One region of the Nostoc sp. UIC 10890 genome, then DNA from elsewhere that is predicted to be linked to it. Evidence: predicted binding sites of a transcription regulator. Region 1 holds the regulator's gene; each other region holds the start of a gene.
The links. The regulator HrcA, encoded in region 1, represses chaperone genes, less so after heat shock. The targets are predictions, from matches to a motif close to TTAGCACTCNNGANTCNNGAGTGCTAA.
Positions count from the first base shown of each region.

Region 2: the regulator HrcA is predicted to act here: its motif matches at 3,083-3,109, upstream of groL (chaperonin GroEL).
Region 3: the regulator HrcA is predicted to act here: its motif matches at 2,193-2,219, upstream of groES (co-chaperone GroES).

Region 1 is NZ_JBSGKF010000001.1:3,417,731-3,423,913, forward strand. Features, by position in the region: gene aroC (chorismate synthase) at 1-291, opposite strand, end outside; gene psbA (photosystem II q(b) protein) at 449-1,531, opposite strand; gene ACWATR_RS13880 (DUF2834 domain-containing protein) at 1,755-2,429, opposite strand; gene hrcA (heat-inducible transcriptional repressor HrcA) at 2,540-3,691, opposite strand; gene ACWATR_RS13890 (rhodanese-like domain-containing protein) at 4,151-4,483, opposite strand; gene ACWATR_RS13895 (DUF3352 domain-containing protein) at 4,642-6,183, shown strand, end outside.
Region 2 is NZ_JBSGKF010000001.1:2,386,346-2,392,528, reverse strand. Features, by position in the region: gene fabG (3-oxoacyl-[acyl-carrier-protein] reductase) at 1-732, shown strand, start outside; gene ACWATR_RS09355 (tetratricopeptide repeat protein) at 1,445-1,837, shown strand; gene ACWATR_RS09350 (MraY family glycosyltransferase) at 1,901-2,983, opposite strand; gene groL (chaperonin GroEL) at 3,142-4,815, shown strand; gene corA (magnesium/cobalt transporter CorA) at 5,138-6,183, shown strand, end outside.
Region 3 is NZ_JBSGKF010000001.1:4,151,329-4,157,511, reverse strand. Features, by position in the region: gene ACWATR_RS17000 (Rpn family recombination-promoting nuclease/putative transposase) at 1-37, opposite strand, end outside; gene groL (chaperonin GroEL) at 119-1,753, opposite strand; gene groES (co-chaperone GroES) at 1,862-2,173, opposite strand; gene ACWATR_RS16985 (hypothetical protein) at 2,505-2,699, shown strand; gene ACWATR_RS16980 (response regulator transcription factor) at 3,306-3,983, shown strand; gene ACWATR_RS16975 (NIL domain-containing protein) at 4,061-4,369, opposite strand; gene asnS (asparagine--tRNA ligase) at 4,944-6,183, opposite strand, start outside.

The DNA of each region.
Region 1 (6,183 bases):
CATCTCGTCATAATCTTGGGGACGAGTATCTTTGTTGCGTACCAAAATTGATATAGGCGTTCCCAAAGTTTTACCTTCAAATACACCTGATAAAATCTCGCAGGTATCCGCTTCTTTGCGAGGGGTGGTGATTTTACTTTGTCCCGGACGCCTTCTATCTAATTCTACTTGAATTTCTTCTGCCGAAATTTCTAGTTGTGGAGGACAACCATCAATCACAACCCCCACACCGCCGCCGTGAGATTCACCAAAAGTAGTGATGCGAAATAGATGACCAAAAGTGTTGCCCATGATCTTAAAGAAAAAGGATGAGGCTTATGTATTTTACCTAGAGTTCGCGCAAAAGTTAATTCTTGTACTTGTTATTGGTACTTGGACTGTATAAGTACAAATAAGAAAGCGCCCTCTGTTTCTAGAGGGCGCTTTCTCATTTAGCTAAACTTCAGAATTAACCGTTGATAGCAGGAGCAGTTAGAGCTACAGGAGCAGAATCGCCAGCAGCCAAATCTAGAGGGAAGTTGTGAGCGTTACGCTCGTGCATTACTTCCATACCCAGGTTAGCGCGGTTGATTACATCCGCCCAAGTTGCAATCACACGACCTTCAGAGTCAATGATTGATTGGTTGAAGTTGAAACCGTTCAAGTTGAACGCCATTGTGCTTACACCCAAGGCGGTAAACCAGATGCCGATTACAGGCCATGCTGCTAAGAAGAAGTGCAGTGAACGGCTGTTGTTGAAGGAAGCGTATTGGAAGATTAGACGACCGAAGTAGCCGTGAGCCGCAACGATGTTGTAGGTTTCTTCTTCTTGACCGAATTTGTAACCGTAGTTTTGTGATTCGGTTTCGGTTGTTTCACGAACCAAGGAAGATGTAACCAAAGAACCGTGCATTGCACTGAACAAACTTCCGCCGAATACACCAGCTACACCTAGTTGGTGGAAGGGGTGCATCAAGATGTTGTGTTCTGCTTGGAACACGATCATGAAGTTGAATGTTCCTGAGATACCCAAAGGCATACCATCAGAGAATGAACCTTGTCCGATTGGGTATACCAAGAATACTGCGGTTGCTGCTGCAACAGGTGCAGAGTATGCGATCGCAATCCAAGGACGCATTCCTAAGCGGTAGGATAGTTCCCATTCACGACCCATGTAGCAGAATACGCCAATCAGGAAGTGGAAAACTACTAGTTGGTAAGGACCGCCGTTGTACAACCACTCATCAAGAGAAGCTGCTTCCCAGATTGGGTAGAAGTGCAAACCGATGGCGTTGGAGGAAGGTACTACTGCACCGGAGATGATGTTGTTTCCGTAGATTAAGGAACCTGCTACTGGTTCACGGATTCCATCGATGTCTACTGGAGGAGCGGCGATGAAGGCGATTACGAAGCAAGCGGTAGCTGCTAGTAAGGTGGGGATCATGACGACGCCGAACCAACCGATGTAAATCCGGTTGTTGGTGCTGGTGATCCATTCGCAGAATCGATCCCATACGTTGGCGCTTTCGCGACGTTGTAAGGTTGTTGTCATTGTTTTATAAATGCGATTATTTGCAGATGAATTTAGGTAGGTTTGACTACCTGTTACACATCTTAAATAATTTATTGCGTTTTGTAAAGTACTTTCAGAAAAAATTTTCTCTTGGGATTTACGCACCCACAATAGAAAATCCCCTTTTTCACTGAAAAAGGGGATTTTGGGTGATACCATTTTGGATTTTAGATTTTGGATTGTGAGAAACGCACTTTATTCTTCAATTCGCTGCTGGCTGCTGGGATATGGACTCTATACCCACTTCTTCTAAAGGTGGACGCACAGATAAATAAATTAATGGCCCGAATAACGGTATCAACGCTATTAACCAGAAAAACTGGGAATTTTTCCAACCGCGACGCGCCATATCATCCTCCAGTAATGTAGGAAATAATAGGCAAAGTAGACAGAAGTCTAAACTCATCACATTTATGAAGCGGTTAGTTTGCCACTGTTGCAAAAAATTGCCCCAATCTCCCTCTCTTAAACCATAAGCAACTAAAATAGCTGTGGCTACTGTCAAAACAACCCCAGTCATACGAGAATCTAGCAGTTTGAGTAAGGCACTTTTTTTACCAACAAACTGATTATTTGGTTCCCTGATGGCTATGTACGGCAACAAAGCAAAAGCACCAACTGCGAAAGAAGCGATCGCAAATAGCCAAGCAGGTATTTTTTGTCCTCTGCCATCAATCAACACTACTGCACTGTAGATGAGAGGCCAAATACCCATGAGGTTGAATAGTGCTATTACTAACGGGTTAACACCTTCCCACTGCATAGTAGAAAGGTTTTTAATTAACTCGAATGTACCGGGTTGCTCAGGAGGCGCGAGGAAAAACGCATAGATAGTGAATCCCAGCCACAGTAAGCTAAAGGCAATTTTTCTAACCATGAAATATTTAAGTATTATTAATTTTGCCGCTATAAATTTGGGCTATCTGCTTGCTATGGTATCGTTCATTTGTCTCAAGCAGCTTGTCCTCAAATATTACACGATACGTATTAAGGATTGAAATAACTAAAAGCTTCAGAGAGATAATCAGCAGCAGATGCTACTACTGCGATCGCACTTTCATAATCTAGGCGTGTTGGCCCCAAAACTCCCACACTTCCTACTGGTATTGAACCTCGGCGATAGTTGGAAGAAATCAAGGTGCAGGTGCGTATTGGTTCTAATGGATTTTCTGCACCAATGCGAACTGTTACCTTTGGTTTAGCACCATCCTCCGGTTCTGGTTCCTCAAATATTAATCGCCACAGTTGGTCTTGTTCTTCTTCCAACAGGTGGATAATCGTTTGTACCTGCTGTAACTGAGAAAATTCTGGCTGGCGCAAAACTTCTGACACACCCCTAACCATAATTTGAGTTGCAGTTGGTGCATGAGTGCGATTACTCAATTCGGCAACTGAGTTTTTCAAGAATTCTCCATAGCGTTGGAACTCCTGATCTAGTTCGCTCCAATCAAGATAGGCTAATTCCAACAGACTTCGACCCCGCAAGTGGCTATTCAAAAAATTAGAAACAATCTGCAACTCGCGATCAATAACCTCTGAATCGCGCTGTGTTTCTTCCGGTGTTGAAGCCAAATCCATTAATTTTGAATGTGTCTCGTAACCATCAGTCACAACGATCAGCATGATCCGCCCAGCTTCAATTTGCACTAATTGCAGATGTCGCAATAGTGCTGTAGTAGTTTGCGGTATAGTGATCAAGCTAATACAACCACTCAAGGTTGCTAAAATTTGCGCGGCTCCTTGGAGTAAGGTTTCTAAACTCCGATCTTCCCACTGGAGAAGCTTTTGCAGTGCCACCTCTACTTCTCGCCCTAAAGTTTCCATACCACTTCGTGGAAGCAAGCTACGCGTAGCGTCTGTCTGCGACACGCTGTGCGAACGCAGCGAAGGTGTAATTAGCTGGTCAACATAAATACGATAGCCTGAGTCTGAAGGTACACGTCCAGCAGAAGCGTGTGGTTGATAGAGTAATCCAGACTTTTCTAAAACGCCCATCACATTGCGAATTGTAGCCGAGCTTACACCCAGGTCGTACTCCTCGACCAATGCCTTTGAACCAACTGGCTCTGCCGTAGCAATGTAGTGACGTACCGTTGCCCAAAGTATATGCTGTTGTCGATTTGTTAACTGGACTTCCATTGTGGTATGTTTTGCTGAAGGCAAATTTTAATCAAACTCTAAAAAATTTGTGGATTTAATCGAAAACAGAAAATATTAATAATTTATTAAGATAGCAAATTATACAACTACATTATGATAACTTTTTTTAAAGTTAATATACATACAGCATTTTTTAAGAGTAGGCTTGATATGGTAGCTCAATTTTTTGGCAAAAGCTGCTAATTATAATGTACCCTTAATGTGCTTCTTTCTAACCGTATTTTTGCACAAATTTGCATTTGCAACAGTATTATTAGATACGTATTTTTTCGCAATGGCTTATGCTGAACTGTAATTTGGGCAAATCGAAAAATCTTGTGCAGATGTATGTACTTGATGTCCAAATTTCAAGCTTTCCGGCAAGGCTCTAAAGTTAGATACTGCTGTTATCAGCATAGCAAAAGCCAGATGGAAGAGTGAGTTCCACCTGAGCAAAAGCTAATATTGAGGAATTGAAGGGTCTACTAATATAGAGTAGGCATCAATACCACCCGAAATATTTTGCACATTTGTAAAACCTTGAGCAATCAACCACTGGCACATCTGGGCGGAGCGGATGCCGTGGTGGCATAGCACAAGAGTTTCCGCTTGGGGATTGAAGAGGGTAGGTACTTGATCTCCCCATTCGGTAAATTGACTTAAAGGTAGGTTGACAAAGCCCTCAATGCTAGCGATCGCTAATTCTTCTGGTTCACGCACATCTACTAGCTGAATACTTGCATCACTAGAAGAAAGACGTTGCCCCAGTTCTTCTACACTAATTTGGTTCATGAGTTGACTAAAAAAATTCCCTATAAACAGTCCTAATCCTATTTATGGTGACAGAAAATCTCTGCCTTCGCATGAGTATCCATTCTCAAGAGGGTTGATAAATTCTGCTAGGCTTTCTGCTTAAATGGCTGTAAACCGTCTTTTTTAATAGGTTTAATGTGAATAGGCAACGTTCATTTATTGGTTTTATCGTAGCTGGGGCGATCGCACTGCTAGTAATTGCGATCGCTGGCTTTTACTGGTTTTTCGCCAAAAGTCCGGCTAACCTCATTGCTTCTACCGGACAGCCTAATGCAGCCATCTTCGTCTCCAAACTTTCCCCTGTAATGGTTTCATTACTGACAAATCCTGACCGTTTACAGGCATTGGAGCGTGAAGAGGAACTATCTAAACTCAAAACCAGTTTATTCGCCAAGAGTGGCATAGATTATAAACAAGACGTTCAACCCTGGTTAGGGAACGAAATTACATTAGCGATCACCACCTTAGATATAGATCGCGATCCCGAAAACGGACAGCAGCCAGGGTATTTGTTGGCACTAGCAACCAAGCAACCGGAGAAAAGCCGCGAGTTTGTCGAGTTGTTGTTTTCTAAACGGGCGTTAGCTGGAGCAAACTTAGCTGTTGAACAATATAAAGGCGTAAAGCTGATTTCTGAAAATTCTCAACCAGAACAAGATTTGCTTGCTGGTGCTGTTGTCGGCGAAGGCTTTGTATTGTTTGCCAACGATCCGAAAGTGCTGCGAGATGCTATCAATAACGTCCAAGCGCCCGATCTGAATTTGACTAGTTCCCTCGAATACCAAAAAGCTAGAAAAGAACTGCCCAAAGGGGGTTTAGCTATAGCTTTCTTGAATCTTCCTATCGTGGCAAAATGGCAAGGGTTAGAGCTACCAGAACAAACATATAACAGCGAAATCATTTCCCTGGCGTTAAACCCCAAAGGATTACTAGCGGAAACCACCTTTTTGGCTTCATCGGAAATTGTTCCTCCATCTCCACCGCTATCTAAACTTGTGGGAGCATTGCGGTATATTCCAGCATCCGCAGGTTTGGCAGTTTCCGGCTCAAATTTGAGTAATTTGGCTAACAGTGATTTAGCCAAACTCTGGAAACAAGCAACAGCAACTATATATGGTTCTAAAGAAGATGTGGTTTCTCGGTTAGCAAAACCTTTGGCGGATGTTCAAAAACGCTGGGGGATAAACCTACCAGAGGATATTTTTAGCTGGGTACAAGGGGAATATGCCATAGCATTGTTACCTGATAAAGAGCAAATAACCCCCCATTGGATTTTTGTGGCAGAAAAATCCGAAGGTGTGGAACAAGGCATTGCTCGTTTAGATGCGATCGCTTCATCCAACGGACTTAGTATTAATCCCTTGACTATAGACAAGCAAAAAATCTCCGTTTGGACAGAGTTAACCACGGCTACAAAAAAAACTGATGCCAAAGAAGGAACATCTTTTAGCATTGAAACAAAAGTCCTGGGATTGCATACAAATTTAGGAAATTACGAAATTTTCACCTCTGACTTAGAAACTATGGATGAAATTCTCACAACTAAGGATAATTCCATAATTGACAATCCTAATTTCAAAGATAGTATCGCTGCAATTCCCTTACCAAACCAAGGCTATATATATCTTGACTGGACAAAGAGCCAGAATTTGTTAGAGCGTCAAGTGCCAATTCTCAAA
Region 2 (6,183 bases), 1.0 Mb from region 1:
GATAAAGTCGCAATTGTCACAGGTGCATCACGAGGAATTGGCCGAGCGATCGCAATTGAATTAGCTGCACAAGGAGCGATCGCAGTTGTCAATTATGCCAGTTCTAGCGCTGCGGCTGAGGCCGTTGTTACAGAAATTACAGAAGCGGGAGGGAAAGCGATCGCTATCCAGGCTGACGTTTCTAAAAGCGATCAAGTAGACGCACTAGTTAACGCCGTCATGGAAAAGTTTAGCCGCGTGGATATTTTGGTCAATAACGCAGGTATTACGCGCGACACACTGCTTTTGCGTTTGAAGCCAGAAGATTGGCAAGCTGTGATAGACCTGAATTTAACTGGTGTTTTCTTATGTACACGCGCCGTAAGTAAAATCATGCTGAAGCAGCGATCGGGGCGGATTATCAACATTACCTCCGTTGCGGGGCAAATGGGCAACCCAGGTCAGTCCAACTACAGCGCCGCCAAAGCAGGTGTAATTGGTTTCACCAAAAGCGTTGCTAAAGAACTAGCTACACGCGGTATCACCGTTAACGCCGTTGCCCCTGGATTCATCACCACCGACATGACCAGCGATCTCAACAACCCCGAAGATATTCTGAAATACATTCCACTAGGTCGTTTCGGTCAGCCCGAAGAAGTAGCTGGCATGGTGCGCTTCCTCGCTGCCGATCCTGCCGCCGCTTACGTCACCGGACAAGTTTTTAATGTCGATGGCGGTATGGTAATGGCCTAAGTAGTGCTGAGTTTTTGTAGTGGCATGGCAAGCTTAAAATAGTTGATTAGACGTAGGTTGGGTGGAGCGGAGCGCAACCCAACACATATTAGGATGTTGGGTTACGCAAAGCCTCCACCCAACCTACATTTTTTTACGCCAATAGGGTGTGTTACGCCGTAGGCTAACGCACCGATTTTATGTGGCGATCGCTAACTATCTTAATCGCTATTATGCTCTTATACCAATTTTGTATGAAGCTGGATAGAATTAGATCCCCCCTAGCCCCCTTAAAAAGAGGGAAACTGGAAAAAAATCTATCAAAGTCCCCCTTTTTAAGGGGGATTTAGGGGGATCGAGATATGTGCAACTTCACAGATTGCTTTTTGCGATTTAGGGAGAGTTGGAACTGGTGATTTCTGTGGACTTGATCCACAACAAACTATAAACTCAGACTATGGAGTACTGGATTGTTTTCACGAACTTGCTCCAGCAGATTGGCGACAAGCCCGGATTGCCTCTTCCTTTGCAGAGTGGCTAGTAAGAATCTTTGATCAAGTAGTTGTACACAAGAAATACCCAGAATACTGGTTTGAAACAGAATCGTCATCATCGTTTTCACTTGTTGAAGAAACGGCAACAGCACTGAATAGACAGGGTTTGAAAAAGGCTCATAGACATGACTATACGGGAGCCATTCACTACTTTGACCAAGTTCTGCAACTAGACCCTAATAATCACGAAGCCTATTTATTATGAGCGGGGCAATATACACATTGCGCTGGGTAATTATCAGGGAGGAATTGAAGACTTTACCCATGCTATTTGTTCCAATCCTCAGTCTGTGATTGCCTATAATAAGCGAGGACTTGCTCGTTCTGAACTCGGAGACTATGAGGGAGCGATTACGGATTTTGACCAAGCTTTGCAGATCAGTCCTAGAGATGCTGAAATCTACAATAATCGAGGGAATGCTCGTTCTCTGTTAGGAGATAGGCAAGGAGCTATGGAGGATTACCAGAAAGTTACTGAACTTTTGGCTGAGGAGGGGAAGATAGCCGATGAAGAGGACTTCTATGATGATGAAGGTAAGCTAATTTGCATAACAAGTACTGAAGAAGCATAAAAAACAAATTTGCCTATCAGTCACATAGTAGGGCTAGCATTGTAATGCCCACCCTACAAGCAACTAAGGCTGTTGGCGTATCCTTTGCCAGACAGTAAAGCCTAAAAGAAGGATAATGCTACTGGCGGTAGTCAGTAATACAGCCAAACTCATACCTTGTATTCTCATTGCCAGCAAGTTGAAAACTAAGGTAATTGACCAAAGAGTGAACGCAGCATTGCGCTGGGAAAGTCCCCAAGCAAGTAAGCGGTGATGCAAATGGTCTTTGCCAGGAGTACTGAGAGGGTTATTTCCTGCTAGTAGCCGCCGCACAAATACTTGAGTGGTGTCTAGCACTGGTAACAACAGAAATAAAACCGTAGGAATTAGTGCATAAACTGTGTTTTGTTGCAGTTTTCCTAAAATACTAGTTGCTGCCAGCACATAGCCAAAAAAGTATGCTCCGGCATCACCCATAATAATTCGTGACGGATGGAAATTATGGCGCAAAAAGCCCAGTGCAGCACCTCCCAAGGCTGCGAGTACCAAGATTGCCGCTGCACGGTTGTTAAATTGGGCTGCAACCCCCAATAAACTCATGGCGGTAATAAAGCTGATTCCTCCCGCCAAGCCATCCATACCATCCATCAAGTTGATGGCGTTGGTAATCCCTACTACCCATAGTACTGTCAGTGACATGGACAGGAGAGAGTCTATGGGAGTACCAAACATCACTTGAACACTGATGCCATTAGCTACCAGCAACAGTGCCGTGACAATTTGCGCCCACAATCGAACAGAGGGCGGTAAGCCGAACTGATCATCGATAAAGCCCACAAGAACTAATATCGAACCCCCCAACAGAATAGTGAGCACCTGAGCCAATACGTTTTGGAGTTCGATCGGTCGTAAAAGGCTAGCTAATACCAGCGCGGCAATCACACCCGCGTAGATAGCTAGCCCCCCTGCATTGGGTAAAGGTTCTCGATTGAGTCGCCGTGCGTTGGGTTGGTCAGCCCAACCTACCCGCAAGGCAAATTTTCGTACTGTCGGAATTAAACGCCAAGTTACAAGCCAAGCCAATAGGAACGTAAATACTACTGCCAACCAGCCGGTGCCGCTAGGGTCGGCAATACCGAGGGACTTAAGGGAGTTGTCTAGATTCATCTCCCAATTCAAGCATTACTGCCAGTATCTAATATGAGCATCACCTGTATATTAATCAATTTTTTTTATTTCCATTTGTAACTTGAGCCGCTTGAGAGATTAGCACTCTTGCGCTGTGAGTGCTAAATTGTCTAATGGAAGCGCTGGAGAAATGAAACATGGCAAAAATTATTGCATTTGACGAGGAATCGCGGCGAGCTTTAGAAAGGGGTGTTAACGCCCTTGCCGATGCCGTAAAAATCACATTGGGGCCCAAAGGTCGCAATGTCCTTTTAGAAAAAAAGTTTGGCGCACCTCAAATTGTCAACGATGGTATCACTGTTGCCAAGGAAATTGAATTAGAAGATCCTTTGGAAAATACTGGTGCAAGACTCATCCAGGAAGTAGCCTCAAAAACTAAAGATGTCGCTGGTGATGGTACAACCACCGCCACAGTTTTAGCACAAGCCTTGATTCGGGAAGGTTTAAAGAACGTCGCGGCGGGTAGTAATCCAGTTAGCTTAAGACGTGGGATCGACAAAACTATTGAGGCACTGGTACTAGAAATTGCCAAGATAGCCAAGCCAGTAGAAGGAAGTGCGATCGCTCAAGTTGCTACTGTCTCTGCTGGTAACGATGAAGAAGTTGGCCAAATGTTAGCCCAAGCAATGGAAAAAGTCACCAAAGATGGTGTCATTACCGTTGAAGAATCTAAATCCCTCACAACTGAACTAGAAGTAGTTGAAGGGATGCAGATTGACAGAGGTTACATTTCTCCCTACTTCGTCACCAACAACGAGCGGCAAATTGTGGAATTTGAAAACGCTCGGATCTTGGTTACTGACAAAAAAATCAGCAGCATCCAAGATTTAGTGCCAATTTTGGAAAAAGTTGCCCGTTCTGGTCAGCCCTTGTTAATCATCGCCGAAGATGTCGAAGGTGATGCTTTGGCAACTTTGGTAGTTAACAAAGCGCGGGGTGTACTGGCTGTAGCTGCCATTAAAGCGCCTGGGTTTGGCGATCGCCGCAAAGCTTTGTTAGAAGATATTGCCATTCTCACCGATGGACAGTTGATTTCCGAAGAAATCGGCTTGAGCCTAGATACCGCTTCTCTAGAAGCGCTGGGAACTGCCCGCAAAATTACCATTGATAAAGAAAGCACCACCATTGTAGCTGGCAGTGTCACCAAGCCAGAAGTACAAAAGCGGATTGGTCAAATTCGTAGACAGTTGGAAGAAACCGATTCTGAATACGATCAAGAAAAACTTCAAGAACGCATCGCCAAGCTTGCTGGCGGCGTGGCGGTAATTAAAGTGGGTGCAGCAACCGAAACCGAACTCAAAGACCGCAAACTACGGATTGAAGACGCACTGAACGCTACTAAAGCAGCCGTGGAAGAAGGTATTGTTCCTGGTGGTGGAACGACCCTAATTCACTTAGCTAAGGCGGTAGAAGCGATTAAAAAGACCTTACAAAATGACGAAGAAAGAATTGGGGCTGATATTGTCGAACGAGCGCTAGAAGCCCCCTTGCGCCAAATAGCAGACAACGCCGGTGCTGAAGGTTCTGTAATCGTCTCTAAAGTCCGGGATAGCGAGTTCAACATTGGCTACAACGCCGCTACCGGAGAATTTGAAGACTTGATCGCTGCTGGTATTATCGACCCTGCCAAAGTCGTGCGTTCAGCTTTGCAAAATGCTGGTTCCATTGCTGGTTTGGTCTTAACCACCGAAGCGATCGTTGTTGAAAAGCCAGAGAAGAAATCTGCTGCTCCTGCTCCTGATATGGGCGGTATGGGCGGTATGGGTGGCATGGGCGGCATGGGCGGCATGGGCGGCATGGGTATGTTCTAACATCTGCTCACCCAGATAAATATTTTTTAAACAGTTTGTCTTGCCCAGGCAAACTGTTTTTTGTAGCATTGCTGATTCAGAAGCAATATGTTATACCAATTCGTAATTCGTAATTCGTAATTCGTAATTTGTCAGATTAAATCTGACTGATGACCAAATTATCAATCTAAATAATTGCGTAATTTAGAAATTACCGTCTTTATATTAAGTTTGGAAAAATTACGTGTAAGTTATCCTTATGTACTTTGTTATTTACACATGACAAATGACAGATGACCAATGACCAATGACAAATGACAATATCACTATTAGGTAATATTTTATGGCACGAAGACTGCCTCGCCTTCCTAAAATAGTCACCAAGCTATACGAAGATGAGTTCTATCACCAACCAGGAACTTTACCAGGAACCATAATTATTGATGCAGATGCTCCGCTACCAATAATTTTCTTAATTGACTATAATCAAACCAATTTCATCCGTGAACAAATAGCAACTCCAGAGGAGTGTCTCCCCTATCTTGATGCGGAATCGATTTCTTGGGTAGATGTACAAGGTTTAGGTAGTCAAGACATATTACAACGATTGGGTAACGTCTTTGAGTTACATCCTCTAGTTTTAGAAGATGTAGTCAATGTACCAGAGCGTCCCAAAACAGAGGATTATGAAGACCAATTGCTATTCATTGCCCGCATGGTAGTACCAAAGGAGAAAACATGTGGTTTTTATAGTGAGCAAGTGAGTTTAATATTAGGGAAAAATTATTTGTTGACAGTACAAGAGGAACCAGAACATGATTGCTTTGAAGCAGTGCGATCGCGAATTGAAAAAAATAAAGGTATCATCCGCAAACAGGGAGCGGATTATTTAGCTTACGCTCTGTTAGATGCGATTATTGATGGTTTTTTCCCAGTGCTGGAACTTTATGGAGAGCGAATCGAAGAGTTAGAAGAGGAGGTAATAGTTAAACCAACGCCACAAACACTACAAAATATTTATCAAATTAGGCGAGAACTACTGCAACTACGTCGTGCTATCTGGCCCCAACGAGATGCAATTAATTCCTTAATTCGAGATGGTAGTGAACTAATTGGCGAAGAAGTACGAATCTACCTGCGAGATTGTTATGACCATACAGTGCAAGTAATGGATATGGTAGAAACTTATCGAGAACTATCATCTGGATTAATGGATGTGTACCTTTCGGCAGTAAGTAATAAAATGAATGAAATCATGAAGGTGCTAACGATAGTTTCAACAATCTTTATTCCCCTGACTTTTGTGGCCGGAATATATGGTATGAATTTCAATACTGAAAAATCGCCATATAATATGCCTGAATTGAATTGGTATTGGGGCTACCCACT
Region 3 (6,183 bases), 730 kb from region 1:
GTTCAGCTAAATATTTACAAGCGTTGTCGTAACTCACCCTCTTCCTCTTCTTTTGACACAAAAAAACAGCCGCCTCCACAAGGGAAGCAGCCGTTTTAACAAATTATCTAACTACGTATTAGTAATCGAAGTCGCCGCCACCAGCACCAGCGCCAGCAGGAGCGCCATCTTTAGGTTCAGGCTTGTCAACTATAATACATTCGGTTGTCAACACCATGCCAGCGATCGAAGCAGCGTTTTGCAGAGCAGAACGAGTCACTTTCGCAGGGTCAACAATACCAGCAGCTAACAAATCGACGAATTCGTTTGTTGCAGCATTGTAACCAACATTGAATTCTTTCTCTTTCACGCGTTCAGCGATCACAGCACCATTCTGACCGGCGTTTTCAGCAATCCGCTTCAGAGGTGCAGGTAAGGCACGAACGACAATCAAAGCGCCAATCAACTCTTCATCTTTAAGATTGCTCTTTGCCCAAACTTCCAATTCAGGAGCAAGGTGAGCCAGAGTTGTACCACCGCCGGGAACGATACCTTCTTCCACAGCAGCTTTGGTAGCGTTGATAGCGTCTTCTAGGCGCAGCTTCTTGTCTTTCATTTCGGTTTCGGTCGCTGCACCAACTTTCACTACAGCAACACCACCGGAGAGTTTAGCAAGACGCTCTTGTAATTTCTCTTTGTCGTAAGAAGATTCGGTTTCATCGATTTGACGACGAATCTGTTCGACACGAGCCTTAACAGCAGCTTCGTTACCTTCGGCAACAATTGTGGTGCTGTCCTTGGTGATGGTGATCCGGCGAGCTTTACCCAGGCTATCTAGCTTGGTGTTATCTAGCTTCAAACCAGCATCTTCGGTAATTAGTTGACCACCAGTTAAAACAGCAATGTCTTCTAGTAGTGCTTTGCGGCGATCGCCAAAGCCAGGAGCCTTAACAGCAGCTACGTTGAGTACACCGCGCAAACGGTTTACAACCAAAGTTGCCAAAGCTTCTTTTTCAATATCTTCGGCGATAATCACCAAAGGACGACCAGCACGAGCTACTTGCTCTAACACTGGTACAAGGTCTTGTACCAAAGCGATTTTCTTATCGGTCAGCAGGATGAAAGGCTCATCAAAAACCGCTTCCATCCGCTCAGGGTCAGTAGCGAAATAAGGAGAGATGTAGCCTTTGTCAAAGCGCATCCCTTCAGTGATTTCCAACTCGGTGAACATAGATTTCCCTTCTTCTAGGGAAATTACGCCTTCCTTGCCCACCTTGTCCATTGCTTGGGCAATCATTTGACCAACTTCTTCGTCATTACCAGCCGAGATCGCACCAACTTGGGCAATGGCTTTGGAATCTTCCACTGGACGGGCGTGTTCTTTGATTTTGTCTACTAAAAAGGCAGTAGCTTTATCAATACCACGCTTCAGGGAAATTGCGTTAGCACCAGCTGCAACGTTGCGCAAGCCTTCTTTGACGATCGCATGAGCTAAAACGGTAGCAGTGGTAGTTCCATCGCCCGCAGCATCATTGGTCTTAGAAGCAGCTTGACGAATCAGAGCTACACCAGTGTTTTCAATATGGTCTTCTAATTCGATTTCTTTGGCGATCGTTACACCATCATTAACAATTTGCGGTGCGCCAAATTTCTTTTCTAGGACTACGTTACGACCTTTGGGGCCAAGGGTAACAGCTACAGCCTCAGCCAGGATGTCAATGCCTCGTTCCAAGGCGCGACGGGCGTTTTCGTTGTAGATAATGCGCTTTGCCATAGGTGTCTAAATTCCGGGAGTAAGTCAATTTTTTCTTGAATTGGGCATTGGGTATTGGGCATTGGGCATTGTCTTTGACATTCCCTATTGCTTATTCCCCATTACCCACTAGATAACAACTGCTAAAATATCTTTTTCAGAAAGCAGTACATATTCTTCGGTACCGAGCTTGATGTCAGTGCCGGCGTACTTAGAGTACAGCACCTTATCGCCGACTTTAATTTCCAATTCCTGACGGTTTCCATCGTCATTACGCTTGCCAGGACCAAGGGCAACTACTTCCCCTACCTGGGGCTTTTCCTTGGCGGTATCGGGCAAATACAGACCACCTGCGGTCTTTTCCTCAGAGGCGCTCACTTTTACGAAAACGCGATCGCCTAAAGGTTTAACTGTAGAAACGCTTAGAGATAAAGCAGCCATAATTTATTTTCTCCAGAGTTTAGCACTCTCAACTCCTGAGTGCTAATCTACCTAAAAGTGGCGTCCAATGGCAAGAATGCCTTGAGTACGGGTTCCCGAACTAGAGAGTCATAGATGTACTTAAGTATAAATGCTTAATTATTTCTACCTTTCAGGTTTTGTTCTGTAAGTTACGAAGAGAGTAGGGAGTAGGGAGTTAGGAGTAGGGAGTTAAGAGTATATGAGAATTCTTCCCCATTCCTCATTTCCCATTCCCTGTTCCCCACTCCCCAGTCAACTTTATTTGCAAAGCTTGCAAATTGTTATAGAACTGTAATCAGGGAGCCGCTCGATGAGTAACAATACAGTGACAGTGATCCAGTCCAGGCATCAAATCCCCAAAACTACTAAGTCTCTGGAACATAAGACCCTGAGTAATTATGTAGAAAGTTTAGGACTTGCAAAAATTCAGCGGCACATTTTTATTTGCACTGACCAGACAATTGCTGCTCAAAACGAGCTAGTCTGGAATTCTGGGATTACTTAAAAAAGCGATTTAGAGAGTTAAAACTTGATGAGCCGCAAGAAAGTTATCCCATTTGTGTCTATAAAACTAAAGCCAACTGCTTGCGTGTTTCTTGTTCTAGACCCATAATGGTGGTTTACTATGATGGTGTCTGGTATCGCCAAGCAAACCCGGAAGTTACCCTGCGGATCATCCGAGAACACTAAATAGGCATAATGGCGTTTGAAAAATATGCATTTTCAACCCATCCTTTGCCAGAAACTTCCCTAGTTTCTTGTGAACACCTCATAGAGGCTTAACAACCAAAAGATATGGTATAGCAGTAAGCTTTAAGAAAGTGCGGGTTGGTTTTGAGGTAGGGTCATCTTTAAGCCAGTACTTACTTGTGAGTCCGAAAGATTATTATTTAATCAGTGTTTTTTACCCCGCCCCTTTCAAAGCGATATATAATAGCGCATTATAGATACTACTGCTATACGTATCCTTGCTGGACTTTTGCTATCTAGCTACTAGTCTATTGAAAGTGCTCGGCATTTTTAAGACTTCGAGACAGCAAAGGCAAGTTAAGTAGGAAAAAGGACAACATCTCGAATAACCCACCATAGAGGATAAATATTCAAGACTTTGATGGACCGAAGCGCGACAAGTGCCACTGCTATGAAAGAGCCCAGCATGAAAGATCACAAACGACTTCTATTGATTGATGATGACCCTAACCTCATCTTGCTGGTGAAGGATTACTTGGAATTCCGGGGATATGAAGTCATCACCGCTGAAAATGGACGTGAAGCTCTGGAAATTTTAGAGCAAGATGTTCCAGACATGATCATCTGCGATGTGATGATGCCGGAAATGGACGGATATACTTTTGTGGAACAAGTCCGGCAAAACGAACGCACCAGCTGGATTCCGGTTCTTTTCCTTTCAGCTAAGGGACAAAGTGCAGACCGAGTTAAGGGTCTGAATAAAGGTGCTGATGTTTATATGGTCAAGCCCTTTGAACCAGAAGAACTCGTAGCGCAAGTTGAATCCTCGCTGAAACAAACTATCCGTTGGAAAGAACACCAAGCAAAAGGAGGCGAAAACGGCTCCCGTATCCAGGTTCCCTTCGATGTGCAATTAACCCCAACTGAACTGAAAGTAGTTCAGTTTGTTGCTAGGGGTTTAGCTAACCGGGAAATTGCTGAAGAACTAAATGTTAGTCAGCGCACGGTTGAAAGCCATGTGTCCAATATGTTGGGCAAAACCAATCTCCATAACCGCACTGAACTAGCGCGGTGGGCGATTGAAAATCAAATGGCCTAAACTCAGTACCGAGTGCTGAGTGCTGAGTGCTGAGTGTTTTTGACTCAGCACTCGTAACTCAGGACTTAGCACTCAATTTACCAACCATCTTCTTCAGGGCTGGATTGGTGCAAAACTTCTAAATCTAGTTCATCCAGGTAAGTTAGGGCACTTTCAATCTGAGAAACAGTACCTCGCAGTTCCAGATCGAAGCAGCTATATTGTGGCACGTTTGCGCTTACTTGAGCATCAGCAATAATGACTGTAATGCCATAATGAGAAACCAGTCGTGAAATGACTGGTTCCTCATGCAAGTCTTTAGGAATGAGAACTTGGATACGAGTTTGGGTGCGTCTATTATCTAAAATATCTGTATTAGATTTTACTTGTTTATTTGGAATTGCCATTCTAGCTTCCTACTCGACTTCTGGGATTAGGGTTTTACTTTGTACAATTCTTTTAACACTAGCGTCACTTATCCCACGCAGGCAAGCAAGCAAGTATTTGCCTTGGCAAACCATTAATCTAGATGTAGTAAATGTGAAGAATTGCTCATAATTCGGTAGTTATGAGCTTCATTGTTATTCTATAGTGGTTTTCAAGTAAATTGAATATAGCGATCTGTAGGGTTACAACAATTGTTGTAACCCTAATTTATTGTTTATGAAATTTAATACTGAAGAGAGTAATGCTATATATGTTACTTTGGCAAAGTTTTAGGGAACTCTATTAATAGAAACTTATAGATTTAGCCGTCTGTTTAGATATGGATAAAAATCGATTTTTTAGGATATTTATCCCTCTTCTGTCACTTTCAGGATTAAGCATCAAAACTCTTAATTTTAATTAATAGTTTTAGAAAATACGTGGCTATACAAATAAAACCCGCGTTCGCGGGTTTCAAAGTTTTTATTAATCCGCGCAGACACACTTGGTTTGTGTAGGCGCGATTTTTAATCATCTGAGTTTCAAATTCTCAAACTAAAACTCAGCACTTTGGGGTGTACGCGGAAACGGAATCACATCACGAATATTTCCCATACCAGTCATAAATTGCACGAGTCGTTCAAAACCCAACCCAAAACCCGCATGAGGAACAGTACCATAACGACGCAAATCAAGATACCACCACAAGTCTTCTGGGTTTAATCCTTGCGCTAACACACGGCGTTCTAAAACTTCTAAACGTTCTTCCCTCTGGGAACCGCCGACAATTTCGCCAATTTTGGGTGCGAGAATATCCATTGCGCGGACGGTTTTTTCATCGTCGTTCAAACGCATATAAAACGCTTTGATTTGTGCTGGATAATCTGTGACGATCGCAGGCTTTTTAAATAATTGTTCAGCCAAATACCGTTCGTGTTCTGATTGTAAATCTAAACCCCAACTTACTGGATATTCAAATTTAACATCAGCTTTTTCTAAAAGTTTGATGGCTTCTGTGTAAGTTAACCGTTCAAACTGATTATTAATAATATTTTCGGCTGTTGCCAACACAGATTTATCAATGCGTTCATTGAAAAATTCCATATCTTCTGAGCAAGTTTCCAACACATATTTAAAAATGTGTTTGAGAAACGCCTCAGCTAAATCCATATCGCCTTCTAAGTCACAAAAAGCCATTTCTGGCTCAACCATCCAAAATTCTGCTAGGTGGCGGGAGGTGTTGGAATTTTCTGCACGGAAGGTAGGGCCGAAGGTGTAGACGTTGCTAAACGCCATCGCCATCACTTCCGCTTCCAACTGGCCGCTAACTGTTAAATATGTGGGTTTAGCAAAAAAGTCTTGGCTGTAATCTACTGCTTGGTTTTCTGTGCGGGGAATATTCTTTAAATCTAAACTGGTAACGCTAAACAGTTCACCTGCGCCTTCGCAGTCGCTAGCGGTAATTATAGGTGTGTGTACCCACAAAAAGCCTCTTTGTTGGAAGAATTGGTGAATTGCTGCCGAACAAGCATTTCTGACGCGGAAGACTGCGCCAAAAGAATTAGTGCGCGATCGCAAATGTCCAATCGTTCGCAGAAACTCAAAGGAATGGCGTTTCTTTTGCAGGGGATATGTATCGGGATCAGCTTCGCCGTAAACTTTCACAGAGTCGGCTTTCAACTCAATCCGTTGTCCTTTACCCAGAGAAGCCACCAGTACCCCTGTAGCCTCAACAGCAGCACCTGTATTCAGTTTTTTCAAGATAGCTTCATAATCTGGCAAATCCTGATTAATG